DNA from 2 places in the Nocardia sp. NPDC006982 genome. Region 2 is predicted to be linked to the other one. Evidence: riboswitches for the same ligand, from Rfam matches in the RefSeq annotation. Region 2 holds a riboswitch; the other holds the start of a gene.
The links. A riboswitch is a leader RNA that binds a small molecule or an ion and turns the genes downstream of it on or off. The one in region 2 is predicted to bind cobalamin.
Positions count from the first base shown of each region.

Region 1: another riboswitch for cobalamin. It lies ahead of ACFYOW_RS34635 (CbtB-domain containing protein); the one in region 2 lies ahead of metE (5-methyltetrahydropteroyltriglutamate--homocysteine S-methyltransferase).

Region 1 covers NZ_JBIAFV010000011.1:255,901-260,616, forward strand. The annotation lists gene ACFYOW_RS34620 (response regulator) at 1-455, shown strand, start outside; gene ACFYOW_RS34625 (hypothetical protein) at 532-1,002, opposite strand; gene ACFYOW_RS34630 (CbtA family protein) at 1,039-1,863, opposite strand; gene ACFYOW_RS34635 (CbtB-domain containing protein) at 1,854-2,048, opposite strand; cobalamin riboswitch at 2,079-2,232, opposite strand; gene mhuD (mycobilin-forming heme oxygenase MhuD) at 2,298-2,612, opposite strand; gene ACFYOW_RS34645 (alpha/beta fold hydrolase) at 2,862-3,614, shown strand; gene ACFYOW_RS34650 (A/G-specific adenine glycosylase) at 3,789-4,673, opposite strand.
Region 2 covers NZ_JBIAFV010000004.1:228,687-233,402, forward strand. The annotation lists gene ACFYOW_RS18070 (pyruvate carboxylase) at 1-1,541, opposite strand, end outside; cobalamin riboswitch at 1,847-2,087, shown strand; gene metE (5-methyltetrahydropteroyltriglutamate--homocysteine S-methyltransferase) at 2,228-4,483, shown strand.

The DNA.
Region 1 (4,716 bases), on a different contig from region 2:
TCGCCGAGGATCCGAAACTCGCCGAGGTGAAGGTGGTCGTGCTGACCACCTTCGAACTCGACGAATACGTCTTCGAAGCAATGCGCGCCGGTGCGACGGGTTTCCTGGTCAAACACACCGAACCCGCCGACCTCGTCCGCGCCGTCCGAGTCGTCGCCGCGGGTGACGCCCTGCTCTCACCCGGCGTCACCCGCCGCCTCATCGCCGAATTCTCCGCGCACGCCAAACAACCCCCGCCCGCCGCCTTCACCGAACTCACCGACCGCGAGCGCGAGGTCATGACCCTGGTGGCCGAGGGCCTCACCAATGCCGAAATCGGCGAACGCCTCTTCATGAGCCCCGCCACCGCCCGCACCCACGTCAGCCGCATCCTCATGAAGCTGGACGCTCGAGACCGCACCCAACTCGTGGTCATGGCCTACGAATCCGGCCTGGTCCGGCCCCGGTGGCAGTGAGTCCGTCGCATACCTGGTGACTACTGCGCATACCGAATAGCCTGTGCGAGATAGCCACTGGGTATGCGAGGCGCATCTAGATGCGCCGGAAGTGGTGGCGCGCGGTCGGGTGGTACATGGCGGGGATGGCGACCAAGACGGCCAGGATGTGTCCGGCGCGGAAGGTTCCGGTGATCACCGCGGATGCGGTGAGGTTGTCGAATAGGTCGCCGATTTGCTTGGTGGACAACGTGGCTGCCAGTGGTTCGATGATCAGCGAGGCCAGGCCGATTACGCCGATGCCGAAGGTGAGCACCAGCCTGGCCCAGCGGGCACCGCGCGTCATCTGGACGGCAACGCCGAGAACCACCAGATAAATGCCGCCGCGAACGCCCAAACCTGTTGCGAGCGAGCCGATATCGGCATTCGAGCGGTCCAATTGCACGGCGGTGTAGGTGATGGCCTCGCCGAGGCCGCAGAGCAGCGCGATCACGAGGCCGGTGAATGCCACGGAAACCGAGCGCGGTGGGTCGGTTCGCGGCCGTACGGAAAAGGCAGTGCCGGTCATACGACCGACACTGCCCTTCGCGGTCCGAACTCCGGATCAGCCTGCGGTAGCGGCTGTTTCTCGTACCGGAGTGCTATCGCGCGTGGCGAATTCGGTGAGCGTCGCGAAACCGAGGCCGAGGCAGGCCCACAGGGTGGCCGTCTCGCCGAGCGATGTCGCACGGAACTGCCATAGCAGGACGGCCGGGAAGTCGTCCTTCACCTCGTTCACACCGGGCAACAGGACGTACCCGAGTACGACGATGAGGACGAACGCCGCGACCCCGGCGATCAGCCGGACCGTACCGAGTTGCGCGGCAAGCAGTTTGTAGACGTAGAGCCCGATACCCACGGCAGCCAGTCCGAGTAGCACCGCCGCCAACCACAGCAGGGTGCGCTGGTTGATGGTGTCCGGTTCACCCACGGCGGGAGGATTGGCCGGGTACTTGAAGAACGGCACCGCCACGATCGCGGTCCAGCCGGCCGATGCCAATCCCAGCGCGAGCTTCGGCCCCGACAAGGTGGTGTACCGGCGTGCGAAATGCGCGACCGAAGCGAAGATCGCCCCGAGCGCGAGCCCGGCGAGTCCGAGCGCAAGGAACTGCCCGAACTTCTGTCCGGACCGACTGACCAGCGGTTCTTCCTCGTCACCGTGCGTATGCCCGGCTGGTTCCTGGGCGTGCTCGGCGGCCTTGGCGGTATTGGCCTCTTCGATGGAGATGGCGGCGTCGATCTTGGGTTCGCCGACGAAATAGCCCACTGTCGCGGCCAGCAGACCGGCGATGAGGCCGGCCAGCAGGCCACGGAGCAGCAGGGTCTTGAGGGATCCGCCCAGGGGGACGGCAGCCGACGGAGTCGGCGGGGTGGGTGTACTCAGTGGCACGGCACACCGAGCAGGTGACGTCCGTCGTGCATGAGCTCATGCAGGTACATCCCGCTGCGCGAGATGACGCCCTGGTCGAAGCCGACCAGGTACAGCGTGAGCAATGCGAGAAGAACGACGCCCACTGCGATGAGCAGCGTGCCTAGTGAATCAGTTGCCCGACTCGGTGAATGCGCGATAGCCATTCGAGTCCTCCTAGGGATGCGCGTCCCGTGAGTTGTTCGGTGCAAGGGTGCCGGTGTCTGGCTTTCCGGCACCAAGGACTCGGTGCAAGAACACAGTGGCGCGACCGCTCCGGAATTTCACCGAATTACCGCGTCACCCTCGCGTTTGTCATTTCGAACTGTGACATCTGTGCACGCCCGCCGTCAACACGGCGGGTAACTTGCCCAGGCCGGGATGGGCGAGTCGCGCGCCGCGTCTGTCCAGCGGTTTCAGGAAGCGGACTTGGCCGCGACGTCCAGTACGACCTCGAATTCCAGCAGCGAGGCACCCGTCGAAACCGGCTTCTGCCGCTCGCCGGCGTGCGCCTCGCGCGCGGGTCCGTCCCGCCACGCTGCGAACGACTCCTCCGAATCCCACTGGGTGACAACGAAGTACCGGTTCTCCCCGGCCACCGGCCGCAGCAACTGGAAGCCGAGGAAGCCCGGCGAGCCCTCGACCGCGTGCGCGCGATGGGCGAATCGCTTCTCCAACTCGGGGCCCGCGCCCTCCGGAACCTCGATCGCATTGATCTTCACAACAGCCATGGGATCGACAATACGTTCGCCGATGAACTCGGCTACCACGGAGCGAGTCTTACGAGCGAAGTTCGCGGCCCGTCTCGCGTCCGCGCGAAGGCGCGGCCATCGTTACAGCCGAGCGGCCGAAGCGCATGCGACCAAGTCGCGAGTCTCGGCTGCGCCGCTAGCGACTGCTTGCAGGTCGCACGAAAGGGTCGGATGCGAGACACCAGGGGGCCGCGAACACGCAGCGCGCAGGCGCTGCAAAATGTCACAGTGTTGTACGACGAAGGCGGAGCAGGGGTGCCGATCCTGCTGCTGCACGGACTGATGGGCAGTGCCCGCACCTGGCGCGATCACCTCGACTGGCTGCGCAAGTTCGGCCATGTCTATACCTTCGACGCGGCCGGTCACGGTCGTCCCGCGCCCGTGGAACTGACCACCGAGGCCTTCATCGACGACCTCGCCGCGGCCACCGCCGAAATTTCCGAACCCATGGTGGTCATCGGACATTCGATGGGCGGTCTGCACGGCTGGGTTTTCGCCGCGGGATATCCGGAGCGGGTGCGCGCGCTGGTGGTCGAGGATATCGCCCCCGACTTCCGCGGCCGCACCGCCGCGAACTGGGCGGCCATGATCGAGTCCTGGCCGCAGCCGTTTCCGGATGCGGATGCGGTGCTGGACTACTTCGGCCCGGTCGCCGGTCGCTACTTCCTCGACTCCTTCGAGCACGGCCCCGACGGCTACCGCCTGCACGGTTCGGTCGCCACCTTCCGTGATATCTCCGAGGAGTGGGGGACCCGCGACTTCTGGGCGCAATGGCGCGCGGTCGAAGCGCCCGTTCTCTTGATCGAGGGCGAATTCACCATCACCCCCGAGGGCCAGATGCGGCAGATGGCCGACGTCCACCCGGACGCCGTCTACGTCCGCATCCCGGGCGCGGGCCATCTGGTGCACGACGACCAACCCGAGCGCTACCGCACCGAGGTCGAAGCCTTCCTTCGGAAAGTCCTGAACCTTCCCGGATGAGACTGTGTTCAGCCCCTCGCCGGTCAGGGGGAACGGCCCGTCGGTTTATTCGATGAGGCGCTCGATGACGCCGCATTAGGTTGTTCCAGCCTTGCCGCCCAGCGCGAGCAGTCCATAGGTGGAAAGTCCGATCGGGGCTTGTTCGATCTTGTTGGACTCGAAAACCCCGATTGTCTAGCCCTCACCGGCCAGCGCGAACAACCCGTCTGGGGTTTGTTCGACGAGGCCGTCGACCAGCAGCGAGTCCAAAGCTCGGTCGCGCTGGCCGGGATCGCGAGTCCAGGCCAGATCCAACCGGATTCGCTCGACCGGCCCGCTCGCGTCGCGTAATACGTCGAGCAGCCGACCGCGCGCCTGACGATCGGTGCCCTCGTACTTCTGCGTCTTACGAACCACATCCGAGACCGGTCTGCCCGCCGAAACCCACGCGCATTGCGGCAGCGGGCAACGCGAGCAGTCGGGCGTGCGCGCCGTGCACACCGTCGCGCCGAGTTCCATCAGCGCGGCGGAAAACATTGCGGCATGGTCGATTCGGCGCGGCAGCAGCGCTTCGGTCTCGGGCAGATCGCGCGACGACGGATTACCGGCCTCCGCGCGCCCGTGCACCGCGCGCGCCACCACCCGGCGAACATTGGTGTCCACCACCGGAACTCGCTGTCCGTAGGCGAAACAGGCCACCGCCCGCGCGGTATACGCGCCGATACCCGGCAAACCGAGCAGCACATCCACATCGGTCGGCACCTCGTCACCGTGTTCCTCGGTGAGCACCTTCGCGCATTCGTGCAGCCGCAACGCCCGCCGCGGATATCCGAGCTTGCCCCAGGCGCGCAGTACCTCGGCCTGCGACGAGGCCGCCATGGCGGAGGGGACCGGCCAGCGCGCGACCCACTCCCGCCAGATCGGTTCGACCCGTACCACCGGCGTCTGCTGCAGCATGATTTCGCTCATCAGGATCTGCCAGGCGGTGACGTCCTTGCGTCGCCACGGCAGATCCCGCGCGGTCTTCCGGTACCAGTCCAGCAACGATTCGGCATCCACCCGGTTGGTACCCGTCGTGATCTTGGGTTTTCCGCCTGCATGCTGTTGCGCTGCGCCGCCCTCC
Region 2 (4,716 bases):
AAACCCTCGGGACCGAGGCGCAGCAGCCGCTGACGGGAACCGTCCGGCGGCGGCACACTCAGATCGATGGCGGGCAGCTTGTCGTGCGGGTACACCGTGGTCGGGCGCTCGCCGTGCGGCTTGTTGACGGTGATATCGGCCAGGTAGTTCAGAATCTTGGTGCCGCGGTCGGCCGAACCGCGCAGAGTCAGCAGCTGCGGGCGCTCATCGATGAACGAGGTGGTGACCCGGCCTGCCTTGAAGTCCGGATCGTCGAGCACCGCGAGCAGGAACGGGATATTGGTGGTGACGCCACGGATGCGGAATTCCGCGAGTGCACGGCTGGCCCTGGCCACTGCGGCGTGCAGATCGCGGCCGCGGCAGGTGAGCTTGACCAGCATCGAGTCGAAGTAGGCGCCGATCTCCGCGCCCAGGTTCGCGCCGCCGTCGAGGCGGATGCCCGCGCCGCCGGGGGTGCGGTAGGCGGTGATGCGGCCGGTGTCGGGGCGGAATCCGTTGGCCGGATCCTCGGTGGTGATCCGGCACTGCAGGGCCGCACCACGAATGGCGACCTTGTCCTGGCTCAGACCGAGCTGTTCGAGGCTTTCCCCCGCCGCGATGCGCAGCTGGGACTGCACCAGATCGACATCGGTGATCTCCTCGGTCACTGTGTGCTCGACCTGGATGCGCGGATTCATCTCGATGAAGACGTGGTTGCCGCGCTCGTCGAGCAGGAATTCGACGGTGCCCGCGCAGCTGTAGCCGATCTGGCGGGCGAAGGCCACGGCATCGTTACAGATGCGCATCCGCAATGCGGGATCCAGGTTCGGGGCGGGCGCGAGCTCGATCACCTTCTGGTGGCGGCGCTGCACCGAACAGTCGCGCTCGAACAGGTGCATGACATTGCCGTGCTGGTCGGCCAGGATCTGCACCTCGATGTGGCGCGGGTTCACAACGGCCTGTTCCAGGAACACGGTCGGATCACCGAAGGCCGACTCCGCCTCGCGGGATGCGGCCTCGATCGATTCGCGCAGCTGTGCGGGATCGGCGACCCGGCGCATGCCGCGGCCACCGCCCCCCGCGACGGCCTTCACGAAGATCGGGTAGTCCAGTTGCTCGGATGCGGCGAGCAGTTCGTTCACATCGGCCGACGGCGCGCTGGACTTCAGCACCGGCAGCCCCGCCGCCCGCGCCGCCTCGATCGCGCGGGCCTTGTTACCAGCCAGTTCGAGCACCTCGGCCGACGGACCGATGAAGGTGATGCCCTCGCGCGCACAGGCCGCCGCGAGGTCCGGGTTCTCGGACAGGAAGCCGTAACCGGGGTAAATGGCGTCGGCGCCCGCGGACTTGGCCGCCTCGATGATCGCCTCTATCGACAGATACGCCCGGACCGGGTGCCCCTCTTCGCCGATCTGGTAGGACTCCGCGGCCTTCAACCGATGGACCGAGTTGCGGTCCTCGTACGGGAAGACGGCGACCGTCCCGATGCCGAGTTCGTAGGCCGCGCGGAAGGCGCGGATGGCGATCTCGCCACGGTTGGCAACCAAGACTTTCGAGAACATTGAACTAAGGTACCCGCCCCGGAATCGTAGTCCGACAGGGAAGTCCCGTTAACGAAATCTTCACAACGAGTCCTAGCAGAGTTGCAAAGTTTTGTTCATCCCACCGACACATCTCACCGTCCGCCGCGGTCACAAGTGCGGGCAGGCGCCACCGTCGACTCGAACGTATCTGGCGACAACTTCGCAAACGCGCGATACACCGAGTGCGGTGCAATCCGATTGCGCGGCCACCTATGCTGGTTAGCGCAGCTGGTTCGCCGTGCGTAGACGAGATGGAGCCCCGACGTCGCGTCACGGAGTCGAGTTCGCGGATCGGTGTAACCGGTGCGCGGACGAGAGGGAACCCGGTGAGAATCCGGGACTGTCCCGCAGCGGTATGCAGGAACGACCGCCGTCATCAGCACTGGGTAGCCGTAGCGACTGCTTGCAGGTCGCTCGAAATGGTCAGCCCCGGGAAGCGACGGCCAGTAGGTGAGCCCCGTACGGGGTCGGCCAGAAGGCCCGTGCCCGCAAGTCCGAAGACCTGCCAGCCGTGTCGGATACGCCGTATCCGGCGGCCACCGCCTCGTGGATTGGGCGCGCGGACCTCTGTGCGATTGTCGGGCTCCGTCGGTGCGCCGGCACGTTCACTCGGTCTCCGCTAGCTCGTAGGGCGATGGTCTTCGATCTCAGCACTGGAGAAATTCGTGACTGTTACGCATAACCCGTTCACCGCGACGGTTCTCGGTCTCCCGCGGGTGGGGCCGCACCGTGAGCTCAAGCGCGCCACCGAGTCCTACTGGGCCGGACGCATCGACGCCGAGCAACTGCACACGATCGCCCGCGACCTGCGGCGCGATCAGCTGACCGAATTACAAAGCGCCGGAATTGATTCCATCCCTATCGGCACCTTCTCCTATTACGACCAGGTGCTCGATACCGCAGTGCTGCTCGGCGCGCTGCCGCCCAGAGTCGCCGGAATCGCCGATCCGCTGGATCGCTATTTCGCGGCGGCACGCGGCACCGACACGGTCGAACCCCTGGAGATGACCAAATGGTTCGATACCAATTACCACTATCTGGTGCCGGAAATCGGTCCGGAGACGGCGTTCTCGCTGGATCCATCGAAGGTGTTGGACGAGTTGCGGGAGGCGCTCGCGCTCGGGGTGCCCGCGCGGCCGGTGGTGGTCGGACCCATCACCTTCCTGAAGCTGGCGAAGGCGACCGACGGTGCGGCGCTGGATCGCCTCGACGAGTTGGTGCCGCTCTATCGGGAGCTGTTGCGGCTGCTGGCCGCGGCGGGCGCGGAATGGGTACAACTCGATGAGCCGATCTTGGTCACCGACCTGACCGAGGACGAGGTCGAACTCGTGCGGCGGACCTACGCCGAACTGTCGGCCCCGACGGATCGCCCCGCGCTGCTGGTTGCCACGTACTTCGGCAGGCCAGGTGCGGCGTTGAGCGGCTTGGCCGAGACCGAAATCGAAGGTATCGCACTGGATTTCACGGTTGACGCCGATCTGTCCGGTGTGCCGGCGCTGGCGAACAAGCTGCTGGTGGCGGGTGTGGTCGACGGCCGGAATGTCTGGCGGGCCGATCTGGAAAAGGCTTTGGCGACGCTCGGCACGCTGCTGGGGTGCGCGAAATCCGTTGCGGTGTCGAGTTCCTGCTCGTTACTGCACGTGCCATACACCTTGGCGAGCGAAACCGGCCTCGACGAGCGGCTGCGTTCGTGGTTGGCGTTCGGTGCGGAGAAGGTCGCCGAGGTGCGGTTGCTCGCGACCGGCCTGAGCGCGGGACCCGAGGCCATCGCCGACGAATTGGCCACGGTCCGTGCCGCCCTCGCCAACAGGCGCACCGATCCTCGGCTGAACAATTCGCAGGTGCGGGCGCGGCTGGACACGCTCGGTGCGGATGCAACTCGGCGGGCACCCGCGGAACAGCGACGAACATTGCAAGCCGAGCGGCTGCGGTTGCCAGCGCTGCCGACCACGACGATCGGCTCGTATCCGCAGACCTCGGCGATCCGGCTGGCACGCGCGGCATTGCGCAAGGGTGAAATCGACCAGGCCGAGTACGTGCGGCGGATGCGGTCCGAGATCGCGGATGTCATTGCGTTGCAAGAGCAGCTGGGCCTGGATGTACTTGTGCACGGCGAGCCGGAGCGCAATGACATGGTGCAGTACTTCGCCGAGCAGCTCGACGGATTCGCCGCCACCGACGCGGGCTGGGTGCAGTCCTACGGCACGCGTTGCGTGCGTCCGCCGATTCTGTTCGGCGATGTGGCGCGGCCCGCGCCGATGACCGTGGATTGGATCGGCTACGCGCAATCGTTGACCGATAAGCCGGTCAAGGGCATGCTGACAGGCCCGGTGACGATTCTGGCCTGGTCGTTCGTCCGCGATGACCAACCGTTGGCGGATTCGGCACGTCAAGTGGCGCTGGCGATCCGGGACGAGACGGTCGATCTGCAGGCCGCGGGCATTCGGATCATCCAGGTCGACGAGCCCGCCCTGCGGGAACTGCTGCCGCTGCGCGCGGCCGATCAGGGCGAGTATCTGCAGTGGTCGGTCGGCGCTTTCCGGTTGGCGACTTCCGGAGTTTCGGATGCCACGCAGATCCACACCCATCTCTGCTATTCGGAATTCGGTGAGGTCATCGATGCGATCGCCGGATTGGATGCCGATGTGACCTCGATCGAGGCGGCGCGCTCGCATATGGAGGTGCTCGACGATCTGAATGCCGCAGGCTTCGATCTCGGCGTCGGACCGGGCGTGTACGACATCCACTCACCGCGGGTGCCGAGTGTGCAGGAGATCACCGCGTCCCTGCGCGCCGCGCTGAAGGCCGTTCCCGCCGAACGGCTTTGGGTCAATCCGGACTGCGGGTTGAAGACACGTGGACCAGTCGAGGTCGAGGCGTCACTGCGCAATTTGGTCGCTGCTGCGGCAGCGGTGCGCTAAGCGGCTGGTGCGCTCGTCCTCTCGAGGCGGGGGCGAGCGCATCCGCCCGGGTTCGCGCCGTCTGGCGGACCATTCCCAACAGTTTCTACGCCGAGAACGACGGCGGCCGGACCGTCTTACGCGAAAACCCGACCTGACGATCGACCACATTCCCCCTCGAAGTCCGCGCAGCCCGATAGCGCGGTTTGTTCACCGCGCTATCGGGCTGCATATCAATGAGATTCGGCCCCAGG